DNA from 4 places in the Paenibacillus sp. P46E genome. Region 4 is predicted to be linked to each of the others. Evidence: a T-box and tRNA genes for the amino acid it is inferred to sense, from the RefSeq annotation. Region 4 holds a T-box; the other regions hold tRNA genes.
What was found. A T-box is a leader RNA that pairs with one kind of tRNA and senses whether it is charged. The one in region 4 lies ahead of leuS (leucine--tRNA ligase), so its partner is inferred to be a tRNA-Leu.
Positions count from the first base shown of each region.

Region 1: it encodes a tRNA-Leu, which carries the amino acid that the T-box ahead of leuS (leucine--tRNA ligase) is inferred to sense. The anticodon was not compared.
Region 2: it encodes a tRNA-Leu, which carries the amino acid that the T-box ahead of leuS (leucine--tRNA ligase) is inferred to sense. The anticodon was not compared.
Region 3: it encodes a tRNA-Leu, which carries the amino acid that the T-box ahead of leuS (leucine--tRNA ligase) is inferred to sense. The anticodon was not compared.

Region 1 covers NZ_LVYZ01000049.1:18,235-26,305, reverse strand. Annotated here, with positions in the region: gene A3849_RS18685 (ABC transporter ATP-binding protein) at 1-338, opposite strand, end outside; gene A3849_RS33350 (YjcZ family sporulation protein) at 560-661, shown strand; gene A3849_RS18680 (CynX/NimT family MFS transporter) at 863-2,092, shown strand; gene A3849_RS18675 (LysE family translocator) at 2,104-2,712, opposite strand; gene A3849_RS18670 (Lrp/AsnC family transcriptional regulator) at 2,709-3,176, opposite strand; tRNA gene A3849_RS18665 (tRNA-Leu) at 3,400-3,483, shown strand; gene A3849_RS18660 (PAS domain S-box protein) at 3,639-7,112, shown strand; gene A3849_RS18655 (DUF6954 family protein) at 7,142-7,330, shown strand; gene A3849_RS18650 (TIGR03943 family putative permease subunit) at 7,355-8,071, opposite strand, start outside.
Region 2 covers NZ_LVYZ01000027.1:133,092-141,162, reverse strand. Annotated here, with positions in the region: gene iolG (inositol 2-dehydrogenase) at 1-598, opposite strand, end outside; gene A3849_RS06490 (glycoside hydrolase family 88/105 protein) at 778-1,893, opposite strand; gene A3849_RS06485 (alpha-mannosidase) at 1,934-5,074, opposite strand; gene A3849_RS06480 (helix-turn-helix domain-containing protein) at 5,234-6,145, shown strand; tRNA gene A3849_RS06475 (tRNA-Leu) at 6,210-6,293, opposite strand; gene A3849_RS06470 (copper amine oxidase N-terminal domain-containing protein) at 6,379-7,497, opposite strand; gene A3849_RS06465 (helix-turn-helix transcriptional regulator) at 7,761-8,071, shown strand, end outside.
Region 3 covers NZ_LVYZ01000099.1:8,082-16,152, reverse strand. Annotated here, with positions in the region: gene A3849_RS30170 (sensor histidine kinase) at 1-111, opposite strand, end outside; gene A3849_RS30165 (response regulator transcription factor) at 167-1,813, opposite strand; gene A3849_RS30160 (GNAT family N-acetyltransferase) at 1,980-2,882, opposite strand; gene A3849_RS30155 (DUF7002 family protein) at 2,965-3,660, shown strand; tRNA gene A3849_RS30150 (tRNA-Leu) at 3,733-3,816, opposite strand; gene A3849_RS30145 (YhjD family protein) at 3,995-4,450, shown strand; gene A3849_RS30140 (hypothetical protein) at 4,519-4,737, opposite strand; gene A3849_RS30135 (hypothetical protein) at 4,854-5,171, opposite strand; gene A3849_RS30130 (xanthine phosphoribosyltransferase) at 5,276-5,848, opposite strand; gene A3849_RS30125 (YkvI family membrane protein) at 6,030-7,151, shown strand; gene A3849_RS30120 (hypothetical protein) at 7,189-7,437, shown strand; gene A3849_RS30115 (AAA family ATPase) at 7,546-8,071, opposite strand, start outside.
Region 4 covers NZ_LVYZ01000045.1:84,505-92,575, forward strand. Annotated here, with positions in the region: gene A3849_RS17335 (ComEC/Rec2 family competence protein) at 1-1,689, opposite strand, end outside; gene A3849_RS17340 (deoxycytidylate deaminase) at 1,858-2,376, opposite strand; gene A3849_RS17345 (ComEA family DNA-binding protein) at 2,533-3,039, opposite strand; gene comER (late competence protein ComER) at 3,323-4,171, shown strand; gene leuS (leucine--tRNA ligase) at 4,272-6,725, opposite strand; T-box leader at 7,111-7,376, opposite strand; gene A3849_RS17360 (AI-2E family transporter) at 7,504-8,071, opposite strand, start outside.

The DNA.
Region 1 (8,071 bases), on a different contig from region 4:
AGATGACCGGTTTTGTTGTTGTCAAAGAACCGGAAGGATAACTTCTGAATATGATCGAACATTTTTTTGCGCATATCGGTCTCAATGTTGATCCCCAGCATATGTCCCCAGTAGGTTACGATATATTGCATTGCGGTATTCAGCGCGTAAATAGCCATCAGGGCGATGCAGGCGATCAGAATCAGCGGCCAGTCCTGCCCGGGCAGCAATTCGTCGATGAATTTATTAACCGCCACTGGAAATGCCAGCTCCAGCAGGCCAGCTCCCACCGCACAGGTGAAGTCGAGAATAAATAACTTCTTGTATGGACGGTAATAGGAAAAAAAACGACGCAGCATCTCTTATTCACTCATTTCTGTATAGTGGTGTCCCTCTGTTGAGAGTCATTCTCAATAAGAACCTCATGTTAAGGATACTAAAGAGGGTGAAGTGTTTTGTCAACGGAAAGATATTTTAAGTGGAGAACGAAACAGTACCTGTGTATTTTTGTCTAATCACCCAATCCTCAGCTGCACTATGTACATAGTGTAGTGTATACAAGTTTAAAGGAGGAGTTAATATGAGTGAAAATGGAAGAGGATACGGTGCATTTACTTCAACTGGCGCAATTCTGGTACTGTTTATCCTGCTCGTTATCATTTCTAAATCCCTCTGGGTATAATTAGTGTTTTGTCGCTAAACGTAAAGCCAGTCCCTCAGACTGGTTTTTTTAATGTGTATAGCGGAAACTTTGCCGGAAAATTTGTGCAGACCCTTCCTGGAGCGGATATAATGTAACAATGTGATTATTACATAGAACAGCCCTTTTACCCGGACAAGCTTTTGGAGTGTAAGGGTGAAAGACTATAATCGGGAGGGCAACATGAAAGCCAAACATCAAGATGCTGCATTACCGGAACTGGGCAAGGCCCGGCCGGACAAGGAAGCCAGCCGTATTCTGCTGATCGTGGGGATTATCTGCGTCGCTGCGGCTCTTCGGGCTCCCTTCACCTCCGTTGGACCTTTGCTGGGCATGATCCGTGATGACCTGGGATTGTCAAATACTCTGGCGGGAGCGATTACCACGTTACCGCTGCTGGCATTTGCTGTGCTGTCACCTTTTGCGCCACAGCTGGCTCTGCGGTTTGGCACCGCCAATGTTCTTATGCTGGCTATGCTGGCCTTGTCCATGGGCATTCTGATCCGTTCGGGTTCTGGAACGGCTATGCTGTTCACAGGCACAGCGATGATCGGGTTGTCTATCGCCGTCTGTAATGTACTGCTGCCGGGACTGATCAAGGGAAGATTTCCGGAGAATATCGGACTTATGACCGGAGTTTATACCCTATCCATGAATATCTGTGCGGCGGCTGCATCAGGCATCAGCGTCCCGCTGGCGCAGCATGCCGGATTCGGCTGGCGGGGGACACTGGCGATGTGGTTTGTCGTGGCCGCGCTGGCGACACTGTTCTGGATTCCTCAGATGCGGAATATGACAAGGGGCAGCAGCGAAGGTAAACGGCAATCCTCTATTCAGCTCTGGCGGTCTCCGCTGGCCTGGCAGGTTACCTTGTTCATGGGGCTGCAATCGCTGTTGTATTACGTGCTGATTGCCTGGTTTTCCGTGATATTGGTTGAACGGGGGATGACCTCCAGCCATGCGGGCTGGATTCTTTCTCTCATGCAGCTGGCCCAGCTGCCGTTTACTTTTTTCGTGCCCCTTTGGGCGGGCAAAATGAAAAACCAGCGCAGCCTGGTGCTCATTACATCCATTCTTTTTATGATTGGGATTCTCGGAGTCTGGCTGGGCAGCAGTGGCTGGATGGCAGTTTGGGCTATCTGCATCGGAATTGCCGGCGGGTTTGCCTTCGGCCTCGTCATGATGTTCTTCAGTCTGAGGACCCGCAGCACACAGGAAGCCAGCGGGCTGTCCGGTATGGCCCAGTCTGTAGGGTATCTGCTCGCTGCAATGGGTCCCGCCCTCTTCGGACTGCTGCATGACGTGACCCATAGCTGGAACGTGCCGCTGGCATTACTTGCTGTGGCAAGCATTTTACTGTTCATAGTAGGACTTGGAGCAGGCAGCAGCCGTTTTGTGGGTGACAAGAGATGAACTCAATGAAGTTATCCGGTAAGTGCGGTGAGGACGCCGTACAAGCTGAACAGGATCAGAAGCAGTGATGAACAGAGGTTCAGCCAGCGGGTGAAGGAGGCAGGAAGTTTGGCGCAAGTCCAGTACATTGTGGCGGTGAGCAGCAGCCACCAGCAGGTGGAGCCAATCGCGATACCCGCAGGCAGAAACCATGAAACTCCGATCGACGTTCCAAGTGAAGCCGAGAGCGCTGCAAAGCTCAGGATCGTGGCCGGATTGGTCAAAGTCAGCAGGAAGGATGACCCCAGACAATAGAGGATGCCCCTGTGGCTGGCTTCAACCTTAGACCTGGCCATGACGGGCAGCAGACCTCTGATGCCCAGATAGCCAAGAAACAGACTGCCCAGCAGCCGGAGTGGCAGAGCATATGCAGCAGTGAATTCATTCACTATCCTGAAGCTGGAAACGGTCACCAGGGCATAACCCGCATCCGCCAGAGCAATCCCTAGACCGGTGGCAAGACCTGCCATGAATCCCTGCTGCAGAGTCCTGTTCATACATAGCAGGGACATAGGGCCGACTGGAGCAGCAACGACGAAGCCAAAGCCGATACCGCCAAGGAGGGCACTCCAGAGAATCATGGCGTACGTTCCGAAGGAGGGAGCGGGATATTTGAGGTTTCTTTGACCGTTCCCAAAATAATGGTAGTGCGGGTGCGGACAATGCCCGGCAAGCTTTTCAGCTCTTCGCTGATAATCCGGTCTAGGTCACTCGTCCCCTGGCAGCGCACCTTCATAATATAGTCATCATCTCCAGCTGTATGATGGCATTCCTGAATCTCCGGCAGCTTCTGCACCAGCTCCAGAAAAGCCTTCCGGTGCGCAGGGCGCTCCAGCGAGACCGCAATCATCGCCCCCAGGCCGTAGCCGGCGGATTCAGCATCGATCAATGAGGTGTAGCCTTTAATCACGCCTTGTTCCTCCAGCTTCCGCACTCGGTCCGCCGCTGCCGGCGAAGAGAGGCCTAGCAACCCGGCCAATTCAGCCCAGGTGATTCTTCCATTATCCATAACAGCCCTGATAATTTTGTAATCAATAGCATCCAAATAGATCATCCTTTCTTTATTAAGTATTAAGTATAATTTACTTTGGATAATAAACTATTTCAAGTGATATTGTGTATAATAAAATACGGAATCCGCTATTTACTTTAACTTAATAAGACATTCGTTCATAGCTCAATAAGCTCCAACAAAATTCTCTTGCAATTGATTAGAAAAGAGAGTATATTCTTATTTACAGCGATCAAAACGCTGGAATGCATAATGTGCGGTCATGGCGGAATTGGCAGACGCGCTGGCTTCAGGTGCCAGTGATAGCAATATCGTGGAGGTTCGAGTCCTCTTGACCGCATCATCTTACAAATATGGTTCGTAATTGCTTAGGCAATTGCGGACCTTTTTTTACGTACTCTTTCATATGTCATTCACACCAGAAGCATCTTTTCCGAAAAAAAGGTATACTAGGATTAGTTTCAGTCCCCACTTTCACAGAGGAGGCTCTATCACTTGACCGACATACTCTTTAAGCATCTGTTTTTGCGGTCCTCTATAGGGTTCGCAGTAGTCTCCACGAAAGACGGCACCATGATTATGGCGAATCCCGCGCTCTGCAATATGTTCGGGTATTCGGAAGCGGAAATGATGAATCTCCGATACCTGGATATTGCGTATCCGGAGGATAAGCCTGCTGCTGATCATGATATGATCATGCAATATTTGCTGCGCAGTCCCGGTGCGGCTATAGATAAAGAGAGACGTTTTGTGCGCAAGGACGGCAGGATCATCTGGATTGCATTACATATTTTTTTAACATTTGATGAGACAACCAGTGCTCCTCTTCACCTAATCGCCGAATTGACGGAAATTACAAGCCGTAAGCTCGCCGAGAAAAAGATTGAGGAGGACCGGCTGCTCTATAATCTGATTACGCAGAATACACCGGATATGATTTCCTTTGCGGATGCGGACGGAACGGTACGCTACGTGTCTCCATCCGTTGAGAAGCTGCTTGGTTACCCGATGGAAGAGGTGATCGGCAGGAAAAGACCGGATTTCTATCATGAAGAAGATGTAATTGATATGACCGAGCACGGGAAGGCATATTCCGACAGTGATGTGTTTACCCGCCGGGCCCGGCATAAGGATGGGCATTATCTGTGGCTCGAAAGTTCATTTCAGGTGATGCGTGACAGCGAGGGGAATGTAGAGCAGGTACTGACTATTGCCCGTGATATCACAGAACGCAAGAAATATGAGAATATGCTGGCAACTGCTCAGGCGCTGGGCCAGATGGGTTCATGGGAATGGGATTCTCCAAGCGGTCAAATGACCGTTTCGAAACAGCTGCGGTTTATTTTTGATATGTGCGAAAATGGCGAAATCGGCACTCACAGCCATATCGATTATTTGCAGCTGTTAGCCCGCGTGGTACCAGAGGACCTGCTGCAGCTGCGGGTGGAGCTGTACAAGTCTTTGAAGTCCGGGGTTAATGGTCAATCGGTGTTTAGTATTGAGAACGACAAGGGCGAACGCAGGGTTATCTATACCTATTGGGAAGTTGTGCTGGATGCATCAGGTAGAACCTTGCAGATAAATGGAATTGTTCAGGATATCACCGAACGCCACCGGATGGAGGAGCAGCTTCGTGAGAGTGAGCGGAACTACCGGCTGATTTCTGAGAATTCATTGGATTTTATCTCCCGGAATACCACGGACAGCGAGGCTGCTTACCTGTATGCATCGCCAGTCTGCCAGCCCATGCTAGGATACACACCAGAGGAACTGGAAGGCTCGAGTGGCATGCAGTACGTTCACCCGGATGATGTTGACAGAGTTCATTCTTATCTGCAGAAGAGTATGGAGGGCAGCAAGCTGGAGCCGATTATTTTCCGCTTCTTGTGCAAGGATGGCTCTTACTTATGGGTGGAAACGACGCTGCGCCATATCAGTGCAGGCCCGGGTGGCATGGCTGAAATGGTCTGTGTCACCCGCAATGTTTCCGAGCGCAAGCAATATGAACTCAAGCTGCTGGAAAGTGAGAACCGTTATAAATCCCTGTTTGAGTATAATCCGTCCGCGATCAGTGCGATGGATTTGGATGGGCATATCCAATCACTGAATGCCAGTCTCCAGCAACTGAGCGGCTATCCGCGCGGGAGTCTTCTGCATTCCAGTTACAGCGAGATTATTGATCCGGAAGAGCTGGATTTTGCCCAGGACCGTTTTGAGCAGGCAGCTCAAGGATTACCTCAGACCTTTGAGAGCAGGCTGATCCACAGGGGAGGTTATCCGGTTGAGGTCAGCGTGATCTATGTGCCGATTATGGTGAACAGCCAGGTCGTGGGTGTGTTCGGTATTACCAGCAATATCACAGAACGCAAACGCCATCTGCAGCAGATTGAGAAGCTCAGCTATGAGCATGCGCTGATCCTGAACTCGGTCTCCGAAGGTATCTTTGGTATGAATCTTGAGGGCGAAACGATGTTTATTAATCCGGCTGCATCGGCAATGCTGGGGTATGAGCCAGGTGAACTAGCGAGGAATATTAAGCTGCATACCGTGGAACAGACTTGGCTGGACGCTGAACCGTATACCAGCGGCCGGAGGTCGCTATCGGACTCCCTCGCAAGCTATCTCTCATACGAGGACAAGGAAGGGGTGTTCTGGAGACAGGATGGTTCCAGCTTCCTGGTGAAATACCGCATGTCTCCATTGTTTGATCATGGAGAACGGAAGGGTGCGGTTGTCGTCTTCCGGGACATTACGGAAGAGAAGGCTATTGTAAGGGCAAAGGAATCAGCGGAGCAGGCAGACCGGGCCAAGTCGGAATTCCTGGCTATTATGAGCCATGAGCTGCGTACGCCGATGAACGGAATTATTGGCATGGCGGATCTATTGGCTGGAACAGAGCTTGATGAAGAGCAGGAATACTACACGCAAATTATCAACAAAAGCAGCGAGTCCTTGCTGCATATTCTGAACGAGGTGCTGGATTTCAGCAAGATTGAAGCTGGAATGATGACCCTGGATCTGCAGACAGTAGACCTGTCCCAGGTGCTTCAGAATGTGACCGAGCTGTTTTATCCAAAAGTCAAGGAAAAGGGCCTGCTGCTTCATATTGAGCTGGACCAGGATTTACCGCTACTTGTGGTGACGGATGAAGCCAGATTGCGCCAGATTCTGGTGAATCTCCTTGGTAATGCTGTGAAATTTACCGAAGAGGGCGAAATTCACATTACCGCGAAGCTGCAATCCATTGCCGATACCGGTGACCTGGTTGTTAAATTCACTGTAAAAGATACAGGAATCGGTATTCCGCAGGGTAGCCAGGGCCTGCTGTTTCAGTCCTTTTCTCAGCTTCACCCCTCGATTAACCGCAAGTATGGCGGCACAGGACTTGGACTGGCGATCAGCAAAAAACTGGTGGAACTACTGGGCGGAATGATCGGCGTAGACAGTAGCGAAGGAGAAGGGGCGGAATTCTTTTTCACTATCCATGTTTTCCTGCCACTGTCGGAGCTTTCCTATGACCAGCTCTCCATAAGAGCCGCTGATACGGGGATTGAGAAGAATGCTGAGGACGGAACCCCTTCGGATGGTGAATACGGTCCGTTGTCTATTTTGATTGCTGAAGATCACCCGGTGAATCTGCAATTGCTTCAAGCCTACCTCAAAAAACGCGGATATTGCGCTGATGTGGTGTTGAACGGGGAGAAGGCTGTTGAAGCGGTACGCTCGCATCATTATGATCTGGTGTTCATGGATATTCAAATGCCACTCATGGACGGGATTGAAGCGACCAGCATCATCCGCCATGAAATCGGGCAGTTTCCGGTTATTGTCGCTGCAACGGCTTTTGCCCGCAAAGAGGACAAGGAGCTGTGTCTTAGAGCAGGTATGCAGGACTTTATCTCCAAGCCGATCTCACCGGCTGAAGTAGACAGGGTGCTGCGGGAATGGTCCGCCCATATCCACAGATAAGGTGTATTTTTTTGAAAAGGGGCTTGTGAATGAGAGGGCTTGTGTATGGGCTGTTTGCAATACTGTACCTGTTAACCACATTCTTCGGCCTCGGTCCGGTGCTGTTTGCCGACGGCTCCGCCAAAGAGCGGACCCTCACCCTAATCGTGGTTCTTGTGATCTATGCGGCGATTACAGTTTGGCTGCGGGTCATCCTGAAGAGGCTACGCAGGCGTTGACACAAGTAAATATTAAAAATACGGCTATTCAGCCTTGAGTCCGGTTTCATGGATCTCAGCCCAGGCAACCACCGAGTCAGCATTGGTATAGACATAGGGGGTGGAAGGGGGCGGAACCGGAACCATGCTGTCGGGTATTATTGCTATAACTTCCTTGCCCTGATAAAACGACATATGGAGCTTGCCCCGAACCTCAATCCAGGTATCGGCCGGCAGGCTTATTTGTGTTGCGGGATCAAGGAGAATGCCCAAGGGAGTGGCGTCCGCCGTACAGCACTGCACCAGAAAGCGGCTAACCGCATACGCCTTTTTGGCCCTTTCTCCGTCCTCCTGATACAGAAATCCGGTCACAGTTATCGATTTACCCTCGAATTGCGGTTTGTACAAGTCGATAGCTCCCAGGGTTTCCGAAAAAATCTCCGGATACACCTGGATTACAGGCTGTGCATACAGCTTCCCCGCGAGCTCGGCGAACTCCTCCAGGTAAGGACTTGCGGCATTGAATTTCACATGCTCAGCGGCTTCTTCGGCAATGTACGATAACGCGATACCTTTCTTGGCCGCTGCTTCGCTGCCTAGCGAACGGTCGGGAAGCAGGAAGCCGAGCAGCAGCGGAAACAGAAACAGGCTGTACAGCATGGTGCTGCCAAGTCCGGATCGCGGCAGCCGGTGCTCACAGTCGCAGAGCAGTGTGCTTTTGCCGAATAACGCCTGGATTCCGAGACTTAGCGCCATCAGTGC
Region 2 (8,071 bases), on a different contig from region 4:
CCCCCCGGGTGTAGACCTCAACCACTTCCTCACCCATCAGGTAACGGGCCATATCAAAATCGTGAATCGTCATATCCATAAACATACCGCCGGAAGAAAGGACATAAGCCTCACCGGGTGGCTGCGGATCACGCGAAGTGATCTTCACGATATGGGGCTTGCCCAGTTGTCCGGACTGAACCAGCTGCTTCAGCTTGCGGAAGCTCGGGTCCATCCGGCGGTTGAAGCCGACTTGAAGCAGTACGCCTTCTTCCTTGGCAATCTGCAGTGCCCGGCTGGTCTGCTCTGACGAGAGGCTGATCGGTTTCTCACAAAAAATGCTCTTATGAGCACGGGCAGCCTGCTCGATCCAGTAGGCATGGGTATCCGTTGGCGTGCAGATGAACACCGCTTCGATCTCAGGGTCATTCAGCAAATCTTCCCCATTTGTAAATACAGAGCCAAGGTTGCGGCTTTCTGCCCACTCCAGCAGTTCCTCACCTACCATAGCTTCTGCGATTGATTTCAGTTTAAACGACGGCATCACACGCAGATTATCTGCATGTAGGCGACCGATTCTGCCTGCGCCAATAATCCCTACTACGATCGGATTTACCATTTTCGCTTATCCTCCTATGGGGTAAGCGCTTAACCATCCCGGGAATAGTATACTCCAAGCACCACCAATGCTACAAGCAAAATTTCTGCATTTCTTTTCGCCAGATGGAACTGCATGCAGGGCACAGCATTAACAGTAATATACTAGTTCTCCCAGCACAATGCATGGAGAACATTGAATCAGCAATAATGCAGCGCTTCTCCCAGCGCGACGATAGCCATCGCCTGGCCATAGGCCATAGGGGCAATAATGATCTGCTTGTAATCTTCTTTTGCCGCACCAATCGGTGTCCCGCCGGATACACCAAGCACCGTGCCCTCACCGTCAATTCTGCCTAGTACAGCCCGGATCGTGCTCAGGGCCTGGTTAGCATATGACTCCGGCAGCAGCCCTCTGCGCGCACCCTGAAGAATACCGGCTGCGATGGCTGCTGACCCGGAAGTTTCCGTATAGCTGTCCGGGTCATCCAGCAGGGTATGCCACAGGCCATCTCCGCTCTGGCAGGCCAATAGCGCCTCTGCCTGTGCGTGCAGAATCTGCTGAAGATAGGTGAAGACTCCGCTGTCCAGATACGGGCGCATCAGCTCCAGGTACTCCGGCAGGCCGAGTGCAAACCAGCCGTTACCACGGCACCAGAACGCTTCACTGAAATTATGGCGGCCGTCAAAATGCCAGCCATGGAAGAACAGACCCGTCTTTTTGTCATACAAATATTTGATATGCAGCAGCAGCTGGTGCAGCGACGCTTGTCTCCACTCGGCGTTATCATACTTCACACCCATTTTAGCCGTGAACAAAATAGCCATAAACAGCGTATCAATCCAAATCTCATTGTCATGAAGCGTAATTTCATGCTTGCTGGCTCCCGTTGTGACATGCTGATAACCCAGCTCCTTCGTCCGGGGCAGGCCATTCATCAGCCACTCGATCCATTCAAGGCTTAACGCCTCCGCTTCCTCCAGTTCCATCAGCGACAACAGCGGGGCGGTTGTATTGATATTCCGGCTTGGCAGCCCCTTCTCCAGTTGACGGGCCATCCACGGCTTAGCATAACTCTCATAACGGTCGTCCCTGAAATACCGTTCCAGCTTTTGAAGGCCATACAGCCCCACTCCCTGCGGCCAATCCCATTCTTCCATACCGAAATCACGGACAAAATATCCCCGTCGTCCCGCATCCTCTCCTAAGTTCTGCAACTCTGCTTCATTATCCGGCCGTTCCAGCTTCAGCAGCTTATTCGTTACTTGATTCAGCTTTTCAACGATTTCGTCCTTGTTCACCCGGTAGTTATCCATCGTGCACTCCGCTCCCTCTCCCGCTGTAGATTCTTTTCTCTCAGTTTGCTCGTTTCCCCATATCTATTCTAAAAGTCTTAATCTCATAAGGCTTGATCTGGAATACAAAATCACCAGCCTGCCAATCCCCCTGCGGCTCCTCCATCAGATTGCATTCCTGCCAGGATGCAATGGGATAAGCGCTCTCCACACGGACCCGGGTCTGCGAACCAGCATATTCATGCAGGCGCAGCACAACATGGCTGCCATCCTCTGAACGCTTGATGGCATCGACCAGCACATGTTTGCCCTCGATAGTGAACAAGGCATCACCCTCCAACTCTCCCGGAACCGTACGCAGGGGATTATTCAATTCCCAAGCCGCCTGGACAACCCCGCCATCCACAAAATCACCGGTATGCGGATAAAGCGCATAAGTGAAGGCATGCTGGCCCTGATCCTGCTCAGGATTGGGATGGACTGCTGATTTCAATAACGTCAGCCGCATCACGCTGTCCTTGATGTCATAGCCGTATTTACAGTCATTCAGCAGGGCTACGCCATAGCCCTTCTCGCTGAGATCTGCCCATTGGTGGGCTACCGTTTCGAAACGGGCATAATCCCAGCTCGTGTTCCAATGCGTCGGCCGTTTCACATTGCCGAACTGAATATCGTAGGTAGCTTCCACAGCATGAATATCCACCGGAAACGCCGCTTTCAGCAATTGGTTATGACCATGCCAGTCCATCTCAGTCTGGAAATCAATTCTTGCCGTGTCCCGGTAGAACACGATTCTCTGGGTGATGGTTGAGCGATGGTACGTCCAGACCATACGCAGGACCGCCCTTAGCGGACCGTTCTCGATCAGCTTGCATTCTTCAAGCTGCGAGATTTCCGTCATTTTCTCCTGGTAGAAGATATCAATGTCCCAGGCTTCAAAATCCAGCGGTTTGTCCTCAAATACCTGAAGCACATTGCCGCGCTTTCCGGGTGCTAAGAGCTCACGGCCGTTCCGGCGGTCGTAGATAGAGGTGAAGTGTCCCTGTTCATTCCAGGCCACCTCAACCAAAGGTGTGGTCAGGCGGTGGCCGGCGGTATCCGCCAGCGGCGATTCTTCCTCCGAGCGGGCAATAGCCAGTTCCCCCTGGCCATATTGCAGAACAGCCGTACCAAGAGCAGGTACAGAAGGAATATACACAAGCCTTCCCCCGTCTGTCGTACGCTGCTGCTCCAGAGGTTGCCCGGCCGTATCACAGATGACAGCATTACTCGCTGTTCCACCCGGTAACTCAGCATACCGTGGACGATCCCAGATGGAGCTGTTCAGCAGGGTAAGACTTCCTTGTCCTTCCGTCCGCTCTCCCTTTTCACCGCAGCCGTTAATTAAAGCCAGTGACCGCGCCTCCCCTTCTGCATATTCAAGGTCACTGTCCTCGTAGACTTCTTTAATCGATGAGCCTGGGATAATATCATGGAACTGGTTGCGCAGGAGGATCTCCCATATCCCGCGGAGTTCTTCTGCCGGGTAACCGGTTTCAAGATCCCCCCGCCGGATACCGGTGAGCGTATGCAGCCATTCTGCATCGCGCAGCAGCAACTCCAGCCGCCGGTTGTATTTTTTATTCTTGGCCTGAGAGGTATATGTCCCCCTATGGCATTCAAAATATAACTCGCCGTTCCAGGTATGCACATAGGCATCCGAACTCTCGATCCGTTCATGCAGCCCGTCAAAATACTCTCCTGCGCTGCCCATATTCAGCTTAGGCATCCCTGGCAGCTTGTCGAACCGCCGCCGAAGCTCCAGCATTTCCCGCGTAGGTCCACCGCCCCCATCGCCCCAGCCATAAGTGAACATCAGGTTATCATTGATGTCCTTATCCTGATACGAATTCCAGATTCCCCGCAGCATTGCGGCAGTCATCCGGCCGTTGTACGTGTATGCATCTCCGTTCTTCTCCGAAGTGGTAATGAAGTGCGTCAAAATTTCGGAACCGTCAAGCCCGCGCCACCAGAACGTATCATGCGGCATCCGGTTGAACTGGTTCCAGCTGATCTTGGTCGTCATGAACGTGGAGATCCCCGATTTGCGCAAAATCTGCGGCAATGCCCAGCTGTATCCGAATACATCCGGCAGCCACAAATACTTGCTTTCGATCCCGAACTCTTCCCGGAAGTAGCGTTTCCCAGCCACAATCTGACGGACCAAGGATTCACCGGACGGGATATTACAATCCGACTCCAGCCACATGGCTCCTTCGGCTTCCCAGCGGCCTTCCTTGATTTTCTCCGAGATCCGTCCGAACAGTTCGGGATAATCACGCTTCAGATAGTCGTACAATTGCGGCTGCGTCTGCAGGAACTGATATTCCGGGAACTCCTCCATCAGCCGCAGTACGGTAGAGAAGGAACGTGCTATTTTCTCCCGCGTATGCTTTAGCTGCCACAGCCACGCAACATCAATATGGGTATGACCAACGGCTGTAATCGTCATGTCAAAGGTTTTGGGCATAGCATCCACAGCGCGGTTCAGGCTGGCCCCGGCACGGTACAGGGACATTTCGTGGGCCTCTGATCCGGGCTCCGACCAGTCAATTTCACGAAAGGCGTCGTTCAGCGCTTTTTTCAGCCATTGCTTCTCCGGCTGGTCGCTGCCCAGATACCGGTACGTGTCCAGCGCCGCCTGTGACAGGTAGCACAAATCATCAATCGTTTCATCCAGGTAGCCAATCATCGCTTCGCTAATCCGGTGATCCTGAATAACGGCGGGGCCTCCGCCCTCAAGACCAGACCACAGCCGGAAGACAAGCTCCACCGTCTGCCCGCCTAGCTCCGGCCCAAAAACAACCTCCCTGTGGTTGTTATCCACGCCCTGGTAAGGCTCCCCGTTCACAAACAGTAACGATTCAAACCCCGAGTTGTTGAAGCTCCCCGACTTGCCGAAGTCGAACCTTCCGGCAATTTTGAAGCCGGGTGTACTTATAGGCATCTCGACCATAGTACGCAACCAGATATAACGGTCGCGCCCGCGCCAGTGCTCCTCCAGCTTGATTGTGCCATCAAAGGAAACGGCCTCAGGATACACACCGTTAGCCCCGTCTTCATCCTCTGCGAATTCCAGTTCCTTAATCTCCAGCAGCTTGCGGTACCTGTACTTTCCAATCTCCGCCTGACGCCGGATCAGCTTCTCTTCGGTCAAAAACATGATCACCACTCCTTGTATCCGCTTTCATACAGCCAATATAGCAAATCCCTCCCCTCAAAAACTACGTTATATTTGCTATGATCCCCCTCATACATTGCATATTTTGCTTTTCTGGATTTATAATAGGTCCATACTACACATTAAGGCGGCGACCAGGATATGCTTGATAGCGACTTGTTGTATGAGCAAGGATATAGCGTAAGCATCAACACACCGGCTGATTCGCTTTTTTATTATTTTGATTATGATCAGCGGTCCCATAACATCAATATGGAATTTCAGCATTTTCATGACTTTTACGAGATTCATATATTAATGGATTCCAGAGCCACTCATATGATCGAGGGGAATGCGTATGCCCTTCAGCAATATGATATCGTTCTGCTTCGTCCGCACCGGCTGCACAAGACACAATACCCGGTAGGTCCGCCCCACAAAAGGCTGATCATTAACTTCGCGATGCCCAAAAATATACCCGGTTTAGAAACCGCTTACAAGAATATGTTTCTCTCTTTTGGAGAGGAGGTACCGATCTACCGTTTGAATGGCGAGTCGCGGAGAGCCGTATTTGATCCTCTTAACTCCATCTTCACCTTGTCACATGGCGCTTCTCCCCTGAATCCTGTACTGATTCACAGCTTGTTTCAGCAATTTCTGTGTGCCCTGTACCAGCAAAGAGAGCGGAACAGCTATGTCCTCGAAGAAGTGGGGAATTCCATCATGCAAAAAATATATTCGGTCACCGCATACATCCACAGTCATTTCAACAGCGAGCTCACTCTTGATTCGATCTCCAGGGAGTTCTACATCAGCTCTTATTATTTATCACATCAGTTCAAGACGGTCACCGGCTCTACACTGACCGAGTATATCCAAATGACCCGTATCCGCAATGCCCAGCAGCTGCTGATCAGCACCCGGCTTAGGATTTCCGTAATCGCTGAACAGTGCGGCTTCAACAGCTTCTCTCAGTTTAACCGGGTATTCCATAAGCTGAGCGGCATGTCTCCCTCGGGGTTCCGCAAGCAACAGGCCTCGTCCCCTTCAGCCTCAACCGCGCTGTCCTATTGAAAGGAAAACAAAAAAAAGCTTCTGCGCTGCCCGGATGAGCAGTACAGAAGCTTTTTTGTTAGTATGCGGTCAAGAGGACTCGAACCTCCACGATATTGCTACCACTGGCACCTGAAGCCAGCGCGTCTGCCAATTCCGCCATGACCGCAAATTAATGAAATGCAACGCAAGAAGTAATATATCATGAATCTGGCGGGAGAGCAAGCATTTTTTCAAAAAATGAATTCTATACTCTAGTTTACAGGCATGGTATAGATCAGTTCATATTGCCCGAAGTCAAGCAAGGGTGGGGCTTCATAGTTCAGCTGGAATTCTGCTCTGGCATTTCCCGATTGATAGCTTCCCTCCAAGGTTACCTGACCTGCTCCTCCCGTTGCAGCCACAATAATCAGATCCTCCGTTGAATTGGCGGGAACAACCAGATTGTGCAATCCGCCTTCGGCGTCTTGTACATACCTTCTTACCCAGACAAGACTGCTGCCTGACACCGAAATTCCGCTGTTGTTCTTTTGCCACTCTTTGAAGACAGACTGCTGCGCCTGATTAGTATTCACACAATTCGGGTCCTCTGCCAGAATCGGTACACCATTCACAGTATGACCTGTCACTATTGTACAATTGGCCAGAGTCACACCCGGCATGGGATCTTTTTCCTTGCTGATCGTCCGGATAATTTTCTTATCACTTGGACCCAGACTAAACTCTGCAGAAATATTATTGTTATTCGTAATCTTGAGATAGCTGTACAGATGGTTATCTTTTATGCCGTAATGCTCCACACTAATTTTTAGCTGATGCCGCTCATCATATATGGAACCCGAGCGTACCCCGCCCTGCAAGGATATCATTTCCTTTGCAGCAGCAGGCGGTACCAGCGTTGAGGATAATTGAGGATGGGGCACTTCCAGATTGGAGATCAGATACACAGCTTTTGCTGCCTGGACCCATACGGCTTTTACGCCGAGTGCTTCACTGATCAGCTTGAGGGGCACGAGCGTACGGTACTGCTCTGTGATGCTTTTCATGACCAGGCTGCTCTTGCCGCCATTTACCCATAGCTCCCCTTCATTAAGGCGATAGAGGATTGTTATATCTCCTTTGGCAGCTGTAACTACCCGTGTGGAAGGCTCCCACTGCATCGTCGCCCCAAGTGCTTCAAAAATCCCCCGCATAGGCACATATGTAACCCCATCCTTAATCACAGGGGAGGTTTCCAGGCTAAGCTCCAGCCCATCCAAATAACATCTGATGATGCTCCGCTCTGCAGACACCTGTACCGGCTTCAAAGCACTGCATGCAAGGACGGCTGCCACAAGAAAACAGATTCCAACGGAGCAGGCAATTCTCTTCATTTATGTATTCTCCTTAATATGCTGAATCTCAATCGAAGATTTCCTATACGAATATAGCAGATGCTACCAGTCAGAACAATGCTCTTTCAGCGGTTCATGTTCTAGCTAACCAAGAGAGGCTCCTCCCGTTATACAGTTCATAGCATCCTGTTCAACCTGTGGTTGCTTTTTTCCACTTCTACCCAACCACTAATCCATGTTCTTTCAAGAGGATGGAATTATAATAGACCTACGACGTCGAATTGAACCTTGGGAGATGTACTATGATCAGCAGCGAACAAGTAGGCAAGCGGATTGCCAGACTCCGTAAAGAAAAACACATGTCACAGGAACAGCTGGCGGAACAGCTAAATGTTAGTCCCCAGGCAGTTTCCAAATGGGAAACGGGTAAATCACTGCCCGAAACCACCACGCTTCCACTGTTGTCCAGCATATTGGGCCACTCTATAGATAGTATTTTGCTGCCCCAAAAGCTGGTCGTACTTAGCGCTGTCTATACCGATGGCCAGGAGGCCTATGATGTCACCCATTTTGTTAATCAATTCGTTGTCGGCAGCAGATTGAATCTTGCGGT
Region 3 (8,071 bases), on a different contig from region 4:
CAGCATAATAGAAACCGGCAGCAGGATGAGCAGTACATAGGCAAACAGCCATTTTCTTGCAGCAAGTATTCCCTGACCCAAACCGGTCAGATAGGCCCAGGCTTTTTTCATCGTACAGCCCTCCCGGTCTTCCTGGATCGCACCCGTAAGACTTCAGACGCCGTACTCATTTATGCAGCTCTCTGAATGCGCTTGGTGTACTTCCGGTTATTTTCTTGAACAGCTTGCTGAAGTGGCTGGGATCGGTATAGCCCACCGCATAACAGACCTCATATAATTTATTCTGCGGATTTTTTAGCATGTGTTTAGCCTGCTCAATACGCACCTTGGTCAGATATTCAAATAGGGTTTCTCCGGTTTCCTGCTTGAACAACAGCCGGACGTAGGTCGGGCTTAGATATACACCTTCGGCGATGTCGGATGCGCTCAAATTCTCCGCATATCTCTGCCCGATCAGCAGACGGACCCGTTCAATAACCTCACTGGACTTTCCACTGCGTTTCAAAAGAGAGTACTCACATACCTCCTGCAGATATTCAGCGGTATAATGCAGCAAATCCCGCATCGTTTCCTGGCGCATGACCTGTTTCCAGGCTTCCATTTCCTTCTGCTCCCACTCTTCTGTCATACCATTCAATTCAAGCATGACCTGCCCGGACTGTAAGATCAGGTGCAGACTTACGTTCTGTGCATAACGTGAGCCATGCCGCCGATTCTGCTCCAGCCGTGCAAAAATCTGTTCCAGCTCATTCAACGTTCGCTCCCAGTCCCCGGATCTCAATGCCGAGAGCACCCGTTCACCCCACTCTGCTTCGTACCGGTACCGAAGATAATCTCGAGACTCCAGCTTATCCATTGTCAGGATACGATTTTTGCCCAGATACCATTTCTGGTCAGCTGCACCTCTCGCCTGTTTATAGGACGATGGCAGCTCTGACAGACTGTCCACCCCTTCACCTACCCCGATGGTTACACTGAGCTTCAGCCATTGCCGCAGATTGCCGCGGATGGATTCCGCCAGCAACAGCAGCTCCTGTTCTGGAGATTGAACCTCCTCCGCCTCTTCTGTATTTCCATCCTCCAGCTGCGGGGTCAGCAGAATACCCACATATTCTCCAGGCTGCTTCTCAAAGGTAATGCCCCGCATCTGCTTGTCGATTAACTCCTGTATAATATTCAGCACAGTATAAGACAGCAGCTGCTTATCCTGTTCACTCCGGGTATCCAGCACCTGTGGCACATCATCAATCATAATAACCACAACCATGTAATCGCTTGCAGACAACAGCGGCAAATCCAGGAACTCCAGCTTCTCCCGGATATGCGACGGATTGATGCTGTCACTGATGACGGACAGGAGAAACCTCTCGCGCAGCAGCGGCAGGCTCTGGGCCAGTTTCACCTGCATCTCCTTTACCCGGCCTCGTTCCCGGTCCTCCGCATCAAGCGACTCTGTAACCTTGCTCATAACAGAGACCAGCTCTTTGCGGCGGATGGGCTTCAGGAGGTAATCTACCGCATGGATCTGGAGAGCAGACCGCAAATAATCGGCATCGTTATGCCCGCTGATGAACACAATCTTGGCAAAAGGCAGCACCTCACGCACTTCCGCTGCCATCCGGATTCCGTCCATCGCTGGCATCTGGACATCCGTCAGCACAATATCCGGCTTCAGCTCCTTAATCAGCTCAAGTCCGGTATCCCCATCATCCGCTGTTCCAATCAGCTCGATCCCCTGCTCTGTCCAGTTCACATAGTTCCGCAGTCCGTTCAGCACCGACGGCTCATCATCCACTATGATTAGTGTTTTCATGGGCATGTTCCTTTCTGAACCCGTTAGTTATTCTGTCGTCTTCTACACACAAAGAGGTTCTCCTTCCTCAAAGGTAAATGTTGAACCCAAGAATTTTAAATATTCAGCTTATAAAAGGAAAAGAAATAGGAAAACGCCCGGTTTCCCAGGCGCTTCCTCTTTTCTGCTATTTAGCTGTCAAATCGTAGGCGAAGCATGCCGCAGCCTCCACCTGCTTGAAGCCCTCTCTAATATACAGGGCCTTGGCACGTTCATTTTCCGCGTTTACACACAGCACTGTCTGCGTATAGGCCTGTTCCTTGGCGAACCGCAATGCCGCTCTCAGCAGAATTCTCCCCAGCCCTTTACCCTGATACTCCGGAAGTATGGCCAGTGGTCCAATGTTCATGATCGGAGATCCTTCATAGTCATCGTCTGCTCCACGGACAACGCCTACCGCTTGACCATTATGGCGAAGAATCATGAGGCCGCCTTCAATGTAGTCTTTGCGGGAAATCATATTCGTTACCATTTCCGGTGTGGCCGGTGTTTCGCTCCCTTTCAGTTTGGCAAAACCGGCATTTCTCACCTCGCACCAGACAGACTCATCGGTTCCAAGCCGAAAGGGCTTAATTTCGTATCCGGTGGGCAAGCTGAAGTCAGGAACAGATTCTTCATTCCGGACAAGCAAATAGGAATAGCGCTCCACAGCGAAGCCGGCAGCTAGCATATTGTGCGTCTCTCTTGCATTAACCGTTGGCACAAATATATCCAGCTTATCCAAACCTGCCGTATGCGGTAGTATGGCTTGCAGCAGCTTCCGGTAAATTTCGGGTTCAGCGGTATCCGCCTGAAAAATCCGAAAACGGCCTTTTCGTCCTCTGCGGTTATAGTCATTCAAAATCAGCGAAGCGGCCGCAACCAGTGCTCCCTGCTCATTTACCGCCACATAGGTGGGGTTCTCTTCCGACAGTTCAAACCCGGCAAGCTGCTCTTCATATAAAAAGGAATCATCAATATCCGGCCGGTGCTTCCGGCAAAAGTCCAAAAACTCGTCTCTTCTGTGCTGACTTAACGCTTCGATCTTCATTTGCTTATCATCCTTCCAGCCTGTTATACTGCTGTTCTAAAAATATCAGAAGTTCAATCAACCGAAAAGGGTAAAAACAACTATGAACCATTGTATCATTGCTGCCATTACCAAAAGTCCGCTGAGAGCCTCACTGTATCATTTTACCAGAGCAAGTAATCTGCAAGGTATGGCTGCCTTGGATGGGATCTTCGCATCGGCCTTGCTGTACCCCGAATATGCCAACGGCATACGCCGGACTGAAGCCTGGAAGACAGTCTATAACGGCCAGCATGCAGTGCTGAACTCCCATCTTCGAATCACCCCCGAGGCTATGGAGGCAGGAACAACGGCTGAACAGTTCCGCGCCTGTCTGGACCGCCATGTCTTCCTCTGGCCAACTGAACGTGACTGTATGTCCATGGCAGCTATGTACTCTCGCAGAGAACCAGGAGAGACCTTTGCCATTTTGAAATTGGATGCCCTTAAGCTCTTAACGGATCACTTCGATCATATCCGGTTGTCCAAATATGACTCCGGGAGCTCTCCACGATACCCGCACCGGATGTCCTACCGCAAGAGCTGTAAGATGCTGCTGCCCATTGGGCTATTCATGATAGAGAATGGGCCGTCGATTCCGGCAAAGCCCTCCGAGATCAAAGAGGTGCTTGTAGCGTATTCGCTCACTCCGTTAAGCCGCTATCTGCAGACCATTTACTGTTCCGGTCAGGATCTGGTGCCGGCAGCTTGGAGGGGTATCCATGAACCGCTGGTTTTGCCTTCGGCTCCGCATTCCTAAACAATGTGAGGTCATTCGGGCATAAAAAAACAAGCATCCCTTCAAAAGAAGGGATGCTTGCGTAAACCGTAGTGCGGTCAAGAGGACTCGAACCTCCACGATATTGCTATCACTGGCACCTGAAGCCAGCGCGTCTGCCAATTCCGCCATGACCGCATATTCAATGACTTACTTTCGCAGTCACAAGATAGATCATACCATTCGATGATGCCTGAGTCAATATTTTTTTGTAATCATTTTTAATACATAAATTTCTGTATAAATATTGCTTTTATTTACGTATTCGGGGTATAATGAGAACAAAGGTTCGCATACTATAAATGAGGTGATTTATATGGCGACTACCAAGAGAAATCCACTAACTACACCAACAATCCCCGAAGATATAACCAAAGACGAAAAGTCCCTTGTCAGAAGCTATTTGCTGCTTACGTTCATTCATAAAGTATTTGAACGCGACTGCCGGGTCATCGGCAAGAGCGGATTATTCAAGACACCACAGCTCTATATGGAGCTGGTATCCGGTGCAACGAAGAAGACCTCGCTGATGCTCCAGGAGGTCACCCGGGAGCTTACCTCGCATCATCTGAAGATCACGACCATCCGTCAAGATCAACGGGGGGTAGAGGCCCAGTATTCCTGCCGTGGATATACCGGCGAGATGAATATCCCTTGGCCCGGATTTCGTAATGAAATGATGCTGCGGATGCGTGCTTACCTCGGCCTGACACCTGAGCTAACCGTTCTCCCCCGGGAAGATACTGTGGAACAGATGGCGTTATCCATATAAGTCCTGTACTTATCATAAGAAACAGCCCCCTCCGCTATGGAGGGGGCTGTTCTTGCTAGGTTTATACATTATACGTTCTCCGGCTCTTGTCTGGGTTCGGCAAAGGGCTGGTACACATAGTTGCGGTCAAGCTTCACTATCCGCTTATTGGGACGGCGTATCATCACCTGGGACTCGTCCCAGGCGAGCACAATACCTTTTACATCATTACTCTCCAGTGCATCGCGTACAACACGGATCTTCTCACCGGAAATCCGGTAGGCATCCAGCTGTTCGTCACTAATCATGAAGTTCAAGTCTCCTTTCAACACATTGCTAGCCTTATCCACCCGTGAAAAAGACCCCAATGAGTAATCATTCGGGTCTAGTTACTTGCAGTTCTAACCTTATATCTTATGAAGTTCTATATCAGCGCTTCATTCTTCTCAAACCAGAAGTCAAGAACTTTAGCGGACATCACACGTTGTTCCAGATATTCCACCTGATGATCAGTGAATTTCTGTCTCCAATTGAAGGACAATTCTTCACACAAACTTGTGATCGTCAAAAGTTCAGACCAAGCGACGTAACGTTTGTACCAGAAAAACTGAGGATGTTCAATCATATAGGGATACAGGTCGTCGAATTCCGTATGTTTGCAATCCAGCGCACGCTCGAAATGATCCTTGGCCTCGGTTAGTTTATCAATAAAAAATTGCTCTGTCACCGGTTCTTTCCCCATTGTGACGCCTCCTCTCTCATGTCTAATTTTTATTATAAAGGAAAACTTATAGAGTGAAAAGCAGTTGTTAAAAAAATAGGCTAAGTTCCTCTAATTGTCACCCTTTATTCGTCAAAGACAATGGTTCCTTCACTAAGAGACATAATCCGGACAAGTGACTCCAGACGTATACCCTGTTCTCTAATGGTTCTGGCTCCGGCCTGGAAGCTTTTCTCCACAACTACACCGAGTCCGACCAGTTCGGCGCCGGAGCGCTGAATGATTTTGATGAGACCGCGTGCGGCGTCGCCGTTTGCGATAATATCGTCAATGAACAGCACCTTGTCATCCGCAGAGATAAATTGGCGGGAGAGCATGATGTCTGTAACAATGCCTTTGGTGAATGAAGGCACTCTCTCGCACAGTGCATCCGGATCAGCTAACAGCGTTTTTTTACGGCGGGCAAATACCAGCGGCACCTTCAATTCGTAAGCGGTGGCAAATGCCACGGCAATACCCGAGGATTCCACGGTAACCACCCGTGTAACTCCAGCATCAGCAAATCTCCCGGCAAACTCCCGTCCCATTTCCATCGTCAGCATAGGATCAACCTGGTGGTTGAGCAGCGCATCCAGCTTCAGCACCTGATCAGAAAGGACGACCCCCTCCTGCAAAATCCGTTGTTTCAATAATTCCATGATTTTGAACCTCCATTACCCTTTATAATTCCATACGTTCCACTGTAATAATCCTATATAAGCATTAGGCGGAAGTCATGTCCTTCTGCTCATCATCATAACCTGTACTATATGGACTGCACAAGGCTATCCTTTGGCACAGCCATTTTTTATCTTTGCAGCACAATTAAGGAGGGGAGCCATGAAATCCCATGTCCGTACTCTGCAAATCGCTTTCACCTATATTGGCACCATTGTAGGTGCCGGATTCGCCACCGGCCAGGAGATCCTGCGGTTCTTCACAAGATATGGACACTGGGCCGTGCTCACCATCCTGCTCTCCACGGCCCTGTTCATCTGGCTCGGCACCAAAATGATGATTATCAGCCAGCGCATCAAAGCAGACTCTTATGAGGATTTCAACCGCCACCTCTTCGGTGAGCGTGTCGGCAAAAGCATCAGCCTGTTCACGATGATCATCCTGATTGGCGTCAACAGCATTATGCTGGCCGGGGCAGGAGCTATTTTTCAGGAGCATCTCGGAATGCCCTATCAGGCAGGACTCCTGCTGACAATTCTCGGGTCCTATCTGCTGCTGAAGCGCGGGATTTCAGGCATCCTGCAGATCAACAGTCTGGTTGTGCCGTTAATGCTTACTCTGTCGCTAATTATAATTTTTAATACGCTGGACGTCCCCGGCGCAGACCGGTTCTTGTTTCTGCCGACAGATCACAGCCCCTTTAGCGCCTGGATGTCGCCGCTTCTCTACACTGCCTTTAATCTGGGCATGGCACAAGCCGTACTGGTACCTCTGGCCCGGCATACGAATGATGAGAGAGCACTGCTGCGAGGCGGTATTCTCGGGGGGATAGGCATTGGCTTCATGCTGCTTGCTGCACATTTTGCCATGAGCTCACAGATGCCGGGTATTCTTCAGTTTGAGATTCCAATGGGCAGTATCGCCGTCCGCCTCGGTCCAGTGGTACAGGGGATCTATCTGATGCTGATATTCATGGAGATCTTCAGTACCTTTGTGGCTGATATTTATGGCGTCGGTGCACAGCTTCAGCAACGTCTGCCCATCGCACCCGCCCTGGTAACCCCGATCCTCATGCTAATCTGCTATGTGTTCAGCCAGTTTGGCTTCAGCTCCCTACTCTCCATTTTCTATCCCATCTTCGGGGCGGTATCTCTGGTATGGGTAGTAATGCTGCTCCGCGCTCCGATGACGCCGCCTCCACGAAAAGGTGATCCCCCTGCCACAGACATCAAAGGGATCACAATTGTTGCCGTGAAGCCAGTGATCCGGATTACACGGAAATAGCCGCTGCGTGTGGATAACGGCAGGTGGTACATTGGAAATGAGCGGTAATATTGTAACGCTGAACTTTGGATCAATGAACCGGACGGGCTGCCCAATACGGCAGGTATTGCGGATTGGGGAGGCCGGCGGGTGGGGCCCATTCAAAGGTATTTTTACCTTTGATTACCCCGATTCCGGCGGGTGGGGTCCATTCAAAGGTATTTTTACCTTTGATTACCCCGATTCCGGCGGGTGGGGCCCATTCAAAGGTATTTTTACCTTTGATTGTCCCGATTCCGGCGGGTAGGGCTCATTCAAAGGTATTTTTACCTTTGATTGCTCCGAGCGTCGCCACAGAAAGACCCTCACAGGCACATCCTCGCTTGCCTGACGGTAAATTCTGTACTGATGTGCTCTAGACGGAGATTACCGAGGCGGCGGGAATGATCCGGGATGCCGCTTCAGTCACATGTCTGTGACAGGTCATCATGATGATCTGCCGGGTGGCTGACAGTTCTCCAAGCAGGCTCAGTGCCGCATGCAACCGGCGTTCATCGAAATTAACAAACAAGTCATCGAACAGCAGCGGAAGATTCGCCTGATGTGTCATCGTCTCCGCAAGGGCTAGCCGGATGGCCAGATATAGCTGCTCCGCCGTACCACGGCTAAGCAAGCCGCTGTCCAGCAGTCCAAGGTTCTTATGCTCCGCCTTTAGCTCTTTGTTGCCAAGCGTCATTACTACCCGATGGTACTCCCCTTCGGTAAGCTTGGTAAAATATTCAGAGGCCAGCCGGAGTACCTGCGGCTGTTTTTCCTGTTCATAGATACGGCGCGTTCTCCCCATCAGCTCGGCAGTAAGTGCAGTCACTGCATATTGGCCTGCTATTCCTCTCAGCGCCGCCCGTTGTTCTTCCAGCTGCTGAGGGACTGAATCCTCCATC
Region 4 (8,071 bases):
ACTCCCGGCTCCGCTCCATATCCTTGTACGCCATATTCCTCTGTCATCCGCCGGTTGATCCAACTCCGCCAACGGCTTCGTTTCATCCTCCATGGCCTGTGGAGCCAGCCGCGCTTCTGTACGCTGCTGCATGGTATAGAGCACACCATAGAGGAGGCCATAATACAACCCCATCCACAGCAAAGTAGGAGAACTCCAGATCGTTACGCCCCCGGACCATCCATTTGTCCACTCCACAGCGCGAAATGTGGCATCATTCAGCAGTTCAGCAACATGAGCGGTTACACCGGCAGCCGTGTCCCAGAGCCGGCTAAGTAGCAGCGCAAGTGTCCCCATCGGCAGGACCAGGAACGTAATAAACGGGACAAATACCAAATTAGCAGCGAAGGAGAGCAATGAAAACTGGTTAAAGTAGTAGATAGTCAGCGGAAAAGAAACCAGCTGTGCAATCAGTGTAACCGACACGGCACCGCCCAGCCAGCGGGGTAGTCTTCGCAGCAGCGGGTTCACCAGAGGAACATAGATCATGAGTCCTGCCGTCACGAGAAAAGAGAGCTGAAAGCTTACGCTAAGCAGCAGATACGGATTCCAGATCAGCATAATCAATGCCGCTGCTGCGAGAATATTCATCCCGTCCTTCAGCATGCCGAACCGGGCAGCCAGCAGGGCAATCATACTCATGATGCCAGCCCGTACAATGGATGGCCCGGCACCGGACAGGAGTACATACACAGGCACTAGTAGCAGAGTGACAGTGAGGGCTGTCTCTCTGGTAAGGCGGCAGCGTCTAAGGATGAACAAGATCACGCCGACATACACCGCGACATGCATTCCTGAGATCGCCAGAATATGCGTCAGACCCAGCTGTGAGAACTGCTTGAAGGTTTCCTCATCCAAATCGTCCTGTATGCCCAGAACCAGGCCTTTCATGTATCCTGCATGCGGCTCCTGGAACAAGTGGTCCATCTCCGCCCCAAGGGCAGCCCGTACCGTATCATTCCAGCGGAGAATGCTGGCAGGATGCCAGGATGCAGGAGGCGAAGCCTGTACACTTGCTGTACCATCTCCCTTAAGCAGCCAGTGAATTCTCTGCGTCAGCAAATAGGAGCGGTAATCAAAACCGCCGAAATTCCGCGCCTCCCCCGGCTGTTCCAGCTCACCCAGAATAACTACCTGGTCTCCTCTCTTCCATCCGGCAGCCACGACAATCTCCTGCTCAGCCTGAAGCTTGATTTGCACAGCGATCCGTTCGCCTGCCACACCTGCTCCCGGTTCCCGGTCCGCATGCTGATTCTGCGCAACGGCTTGTTTACCGGTTCCGCTCAGCCCCATCCGCGACAGCTTCACCGTAAAGCTCACACGGTCTCCATCCCGCTCCACAGGGGATACGATTACTCCCTCCGCGCTTACATAAGACTCATTCAGCTCTGTCCCCAATTGTTCCCATGCACCCGGAAGCAGGCTGACATTTCTTCCTTCATTCCATTCCCAGTAGAAGGCCGCCGCAACCAGTGACAACCCTAGCACTGCGGCGATTTTCCACCCGCTTCTCCCGCCGACGGCACCGATTGCAAGCAGCAGCAGACAACCTGCTATGTACATTAAAAGCTCATACCCGGAAAACAAGCAGCCCGCCACGCTGCCCGCGACCCAGCACACTGCAAAGCTTAACAGCGGCCTTTTTTTCATCCATATTCCTCCTCATACTTGTATATTGTAGTTCTCATAGCCGTAGGCGAATTGTGACTCTTACATGCGGATGCAACCAAAAAAGAACCCCTGCATACGCAACAATCGCGTGTACAGAGGTTCCTCCCCTGATGCTTATCTTTATTTCAGTTAATGGCCGGCTTCCTGTTATTCCGATACGGTGATCATCGTTTCCTTAGGCGGCTCATAATTCTCCAATTGCCGGAAGATGATGCCTTTGGAGCCCAGCATGGCCTCTACCTTCTCCATATCTTTGCGGTAAGGACGCAGATAGACAATCTCTACAATTCCGCTGTTGGCCAGCATATTGGCGCAGGTCCAGCAGGGTTCGTCCGTGACATAGACAGTGCTGCCCTCCCGGTCGCTCCGGTCTGTGAACAGCAGCAGGTTCTGTTCAGCGTGAATGGTGCGGATGCAGCGCTGCTTCATCACCATCGTCTCCACGCCATTAACCACTTCACGTTCATATTGCTCCGAGACCATACAGCCTGCTTCTGAGCAATCCGGTACACCCATTGGGGCGCCATTATACGCCGTGCCCAGCAGCTTCTTGCCCTGTACCAGTACCGCACCGACATGGCGGCGGGAGCAACGCGAACGTGTGGAGACCATACAGGCAATATCCATGAAGTAAGTATCCCAATTTTTGCGGTAGGCTACAGTCATTAGCAATCTCCACTTTCTCTTTGATAGTTGTTCATTATTGTAGCATATTGCGGCGGTGTCTCACTAGGACATCGGATACGGAAAAACCTGTCCTTTCCGCTTCAAATAGAACGCCCGATTAATGAATATCAGACCTGTAATAGCTACACGCCTAGTTTAAAAAGCTACCAGCGGTTTCAGCTTTTCCAGCATCTTCGGCCCGATTCCCTTCACCCCGCCCAAATCCGCTAAGCTGCGAAAAGCCCCTTTGCTGCTGCGGTAGTCTATAATCGCCTGTGCCTTCTTCTCACCAATGCCAGGCAGATTCATCAGGGCAGCAGCATCCGCTGTGTTAACATTTATTTTGCCTTCTGCGGAAGCCTGTCCTGAAGATACTGTGCTCCCCGAAGGAGCTGCTTCACTTGCAACTGCTGTGGCTGCTGCGCCGTTCCCTGCTGCCGCTGTTCCGCTGGACCCTGCGGTTCCAGTTGAATCTGCCGCATTGTCCCCTGCCGCCGGCCTTCCTCCTGTCACCGTACCTCCAGCCACATCGCCTGTTACCACGGCATCTGCTGTTTCACCCTTATTGTGTTCATCTGTTTGATCCCCAATGCCCTTCTCATCTTTTCCACCTGCGGCTACTGCTGTACCCGGCTTGTCCGCTGTGCCCAGCGTCTGCGCCATACTGGCATTCAGCGTCTCCCAGCCGCCGATGCCCTTATTCTCTTCCCGGTCCGCCGTCCATACAACCCACCGCCAAGCAGGGCAGCAACGAATACCGAAGCTATTCCTTTTTTATTCATATCCTGTTCTCCTCTGTAAAATATAATTTATGGCAACCAACTATCCACCCGTATATTTTCAAAAATACAGTTGAAACCTGTCATTTGTCCAAGACTCCTGCGCATACATTTAACGAAGAGTATTCCTGCAAGGCCATAGCCATACTGAAAGGAGGGTACCCTAGATGAAGGTGGGATTTATCGGAACAGGCAGTATGGGCAGTCTGCTTATAGACGCCTTCCTGTCTTCGGGTGCGCTTAAGCCATGTGATGTGCTGGCCAGCAACCGCAGCCCGAACAGGCTTCTACAGCTTCAAAAACGCCATCCTGACATCATCATCGGCAGCAACAGGGAAACTGCAGACGGAAGCGATATCATCTTCCTCTGTGTTAAGCCGCTGGAATTCAAATCCCTGACCGATGAAATCTCTTCTTGCCTGCGGAGCGAGCAGATAGTTGTATCCATCACCAGCCCAGTGATGCTATACCATCTGGAATCCACGCTGCCGTCCAAAATAGCCAAAATCATTCCCAGCATCACCCACTGTGCCAAAAGCGGAACTTCACTTTGCATATTCGGCAGCAGGCTTACTAAACAAGATCGGCTCGTGCTGCTGGAGTTGCTGTCTTTCATAGGGGTTCCACTGGAAATTCAGGAAAGGCATACCCGGATCGCCTCTGATTTCTCCAGCTGCGGTCCCGCGTTCATCAGTTTTTTTCTTGAGCGGTGGATTGAAGCCGCTGTTGAGGCTACAGGCATAGATGAAGTCCTGCTTGGCCGGCTCGCTGGTGAAATGCTGTTAGGCACAGGGAAACTGCTGACCGAAGGTAATTTCACTCCGCAGGAGCTGCAGGAGCGGGTCGCCGTACGCGGCGGCATTACAGCGGAAGCACTGAACCATTTGCGGACCAGTCTGGAAGGGGTTTTTGAGCAGCTGATCCTCACCACACACGATAAATTCGATGAAGATGTCGAAAAGCTGGACACCTTATTCGGTCTCGGTGGCATCGTTCAAGGGCCGCTCGACCGTTAGAATCCCTCCAACCGGCATGGAACCGGCACCCTGCTGCCAAAACCAAGAAAGCCCGCAGCACGGATGACTCCGTTGCTGCGGGCAGAATTGCGTTCTTCGCTTAACCCACTACTATATTGACCAGCTTGCCGGGAACCGCGATAATCTTGCGCACGGTTTTGCCCTCGACAGCTGCCTTCACATTCGGAAGCGACAGCGCATGGTTCTGCATATCATCCTGACTCATGTCCTGCGGGATCAATGCACGCTGTACGATTTTCCCATTCACCTGAATAACAATTTCCACTTCAGCATCTACAGTCAACGCTTCATCATAAGCCGGCCAAGCCACATAGCTGATGCTGCCTTCATGACCGAGCAGCTGCCACAGCTCCTCCGCGATATGTGGTGCAAGTGGCGACAGCATTTGTACGAAATGCTCTGCTGCTTCGGAGGACAAGGTCTCCTGCTTGTAAGCATCGTTGATGAAGATCATCAGCTGGCTGATCGCTGTATTGAAGCGCAGGTGCTCGAAGTCCTCCGTGACCTTCTTAAGTGTCTTGTGCCAGGTCCGTTTGAACTCGTCGGTACCGCCATCCGGGGTGATTTTCGCGCTGATGTTGCCGTCCTCATTCACGAACAGGCGCCATACGCGGGAGAGGAAGCGGTGAATGCCTTCCACACCTTTTTCATTCCATGGCTTCGTCGCTTCCAACGGCCCCATGAACATCTCATAGACACGCAGCGTATCCGCGCCATATGCCTCTACAATTTCATCCGGGTTAATGACATTGCCACGCGACTTGCTCATCTTCTCATTGTTATTCCCCAGGATCATGCCTTGATTCACCAGCTTATGGAACGGTTCCTTGGTATCCACTACACCGATGTCATAGAGAACCTTATGCCAAAAGCGTGCGTACAGCAGATGCAGTACTGCATGCTCGGCTCCGCCGATGTACAGGTCAACGGGCAGCCATTCCTTCTGCTTCTCCGGTGAACACAGCTCCTTGTCATTACGCGGATCGATATAACGCAGGTAGTACCAGCAGCTGCCGGCCCATTGCGGCATGGTGTTCGTCTCGCGGCGTGCCTTCATGCCTGTCTCCGGATCTATCGTTTCGACCCACTCCGTCACATTAGCCAGCGGGGATTCTCCTGTGCCTGAAGGGCGGATGGAATCCACTTCCGGCAGCAGCAACGGCAGCTGATCTACAGGAACCGTCTTCATCGTGCCGTCTTCCAGGTGCAGAATCGGAATCGGCTCACCCCAATAGCGCTGGCGGCTGAACAGCCAGTCGCGCAGGCGGTAGGTCACTTTCCCTTTGCCGCTGCCCTTTTCCTCAAGCCAGGTGATCATTTTCGCAATTGCTTCTTTATTGTCCAGACCATTCAGGAAGTCGGAATTCACATGAGGTCCGTCGCCGCTGTAAGCCTCTTCTCCGACATTTCCGCCCTGTACCACCTCAACGATCTTCAGACCAAACTGCTTGGCGAATTCCCAGTCGCGGGTATCATGTCCCGGCACCGCCATAATGGCTCCCGTTCCATACCCGGCAAGCACATAATCGGCGATCCAGATCGGCACCTGTGCACCATTCACCGGATTGACGGCGTAGGCACCCGTGAATACACCAGATTTCTCTTTAGCGAGATCGGTACGCTCAAGGTCGCTCTTGCGTGAAGCCTTGGCGCGGTATTCCGATACAGCCGCCTTCTGCTCTTCTGTCGTAATAAGATCAACCAGCTTGTGCTCCGGTGCCAGTACACAGTAGCTTGCTCCGAACAATGTATCCGGGCGGGTCGTGAATACCTCCAGGCTGGCATCATGACCTTCAATGGCAAAAATCACTTCAGCTCCTGTAGACTTGCCAATCCAGTTGCGCTGCATATCCTTGATGCTTTCTTCCCAGTCCAGCTCTTCCAGATCCTCAAGCAGGCGTTCAGCGTACTCCGTAATTTTCAGTATCCACTGGCGCATCGGTCTGCGGACCACTGGATGGCCGCCGCGCTCGCTTTTTCCGTCGATAACCTCTTCGTTTGCCAGAACCGTTCCCAGCGCTTCACACCAGTTGACCGACACCTCTGCCACATAGGCCAAGCCGCGGTTGTACAGCTGGATAAAAATCCACTGTGTCCATTTGTAATACTCCGGATCGGTTGTGCTAATCTCGCGGTCCCAATCATAGGAGAAGCCCAGCGATTTGATCTGCCGGCGGAAATTATCAATATTCTTCACCGTTATCTCGCGCGGATGCTGTCCGGTATCCATCGCATACTGCTCTGCTGGAAGTCCGAAGGCATCCCAGCCCATCGGGTGCAGCACATTGTAGCCGCGCATCCGTTTGTAGCGGGAGACAATGTCTGTCGCCGTGTAGCCTTCCGGGTGGCCTACGTGCAGCCCTGCGCCTGAAGGATACGGGAACATATCCAGTGCGTAGAATTTTGGCTTGTTAACCTCTTCACCTGTTTTGAACGTCTTGTTCTCATCCCAGAACTTCTGCCATTTCGGCTCAATCACCTGGGCACGGTAGCCTGTGGGGGCTGTTGTGCTTGCTGCTTTGTTGTCGCTCATCTTATGCTCCTCCTTGGAGTGTTGCTTACTTAGTTAAACTGTTGCCTACATTAAAAAGCAGGGAGTATTCGTTACTACCAGAAATGTTTGGGCTTCCGCCCGCTGTTATTCTCGGATTTCTTGATTGGAACTGCTCTTCGAGGTAGAAATCCGAGAATAGCTTATGCTTACGATGCAAGCTTTCCTACGGAAAGCTCTCGGGCGGCCACTATCGTTGCTCCAGCTCCAAAATTTCTTTCCGTTCCTCTTCCCTGCAAAATTCTAATGCAGAGATGACCCGCTTTACCTGACGGGCAGCAAAGTCCAAGAATCAGCTCAGGATTCGCTGTTCCGCTGGATATGGCCCCAATACCGCAAAAAAACCTCCCATCCCTAGCGTATTATCGCTAGGGACGAGAGGTTTGAATTCCCGTGGTACCACCCTAGTTAGCGGCTGAATATTCTTTACCCGGCCACTCACTTTGACACCCGGTAACGGGGGTGAATCGACGACGCTTCAGGCGCGGGCTTCAAGCTTCTGCTTGCAGACCCTGCGGCTTAACACCATTACTCCGAGGTGAGTTCATTCTTCTCCGTTAACCGGCTCGCACCCTGCGCCGGCTCTCTGCTATAACGGTCTCACGAATTAATACTCCTCTTCATCGCACTGCTATGCTTACTGATTATTAATCAGTAATGTTCCCCACATTATATACAAAAGAAGCAGTTAGAGTCAATGATTTCCGCTTGCGGGTGCCTGAATCAGCAATCTGTGAGCGATACGCCCTCATAAAACGGCTTAGACCGGCTTTCGCCGTATATAATACGCGAGAAAATACTGAATCACTACTTTGCCGGCTGCAAATACCGGTACAGCCAGGATCAGACCGATCATTCCGGCCACTTCCCCACCTACCAGCAGTGCAAAAATAATCAGCAGCGGATGCAGATGCAGCCGCCTTCCGACCACCTGCGGCGAAATGACGTTGCTCTCCAGCATCTGGCACAGGGTGTTAACCACAGCAACGAGCAGGACGAGGCGAAGTGAGAGGGTCGAAGCCATTACAATCGCGGGTGCTGCACCCAGAAAAGGCCCCATATACGGAACAATGTTGAATACCGCCACCACACAAGCAAACAGCAGCGCGTAAGGCATGCCTATAATCGCATAGCCGATGTAGGCCAGTACCCCGATAATCAGACAGACCAGAAACTGCCCACGGATGTAGTTGCCAAGCGCGTCATCAATATCCTTAAGCAGCTTGACCATAGACTTGCGGCGCGAGCGTGGCAGACAAGCGACAACGGTCCGTTCGAATACATCGAAATCCTTGAGAATGTAGAACACCAGAAAAGGCACGATAAAG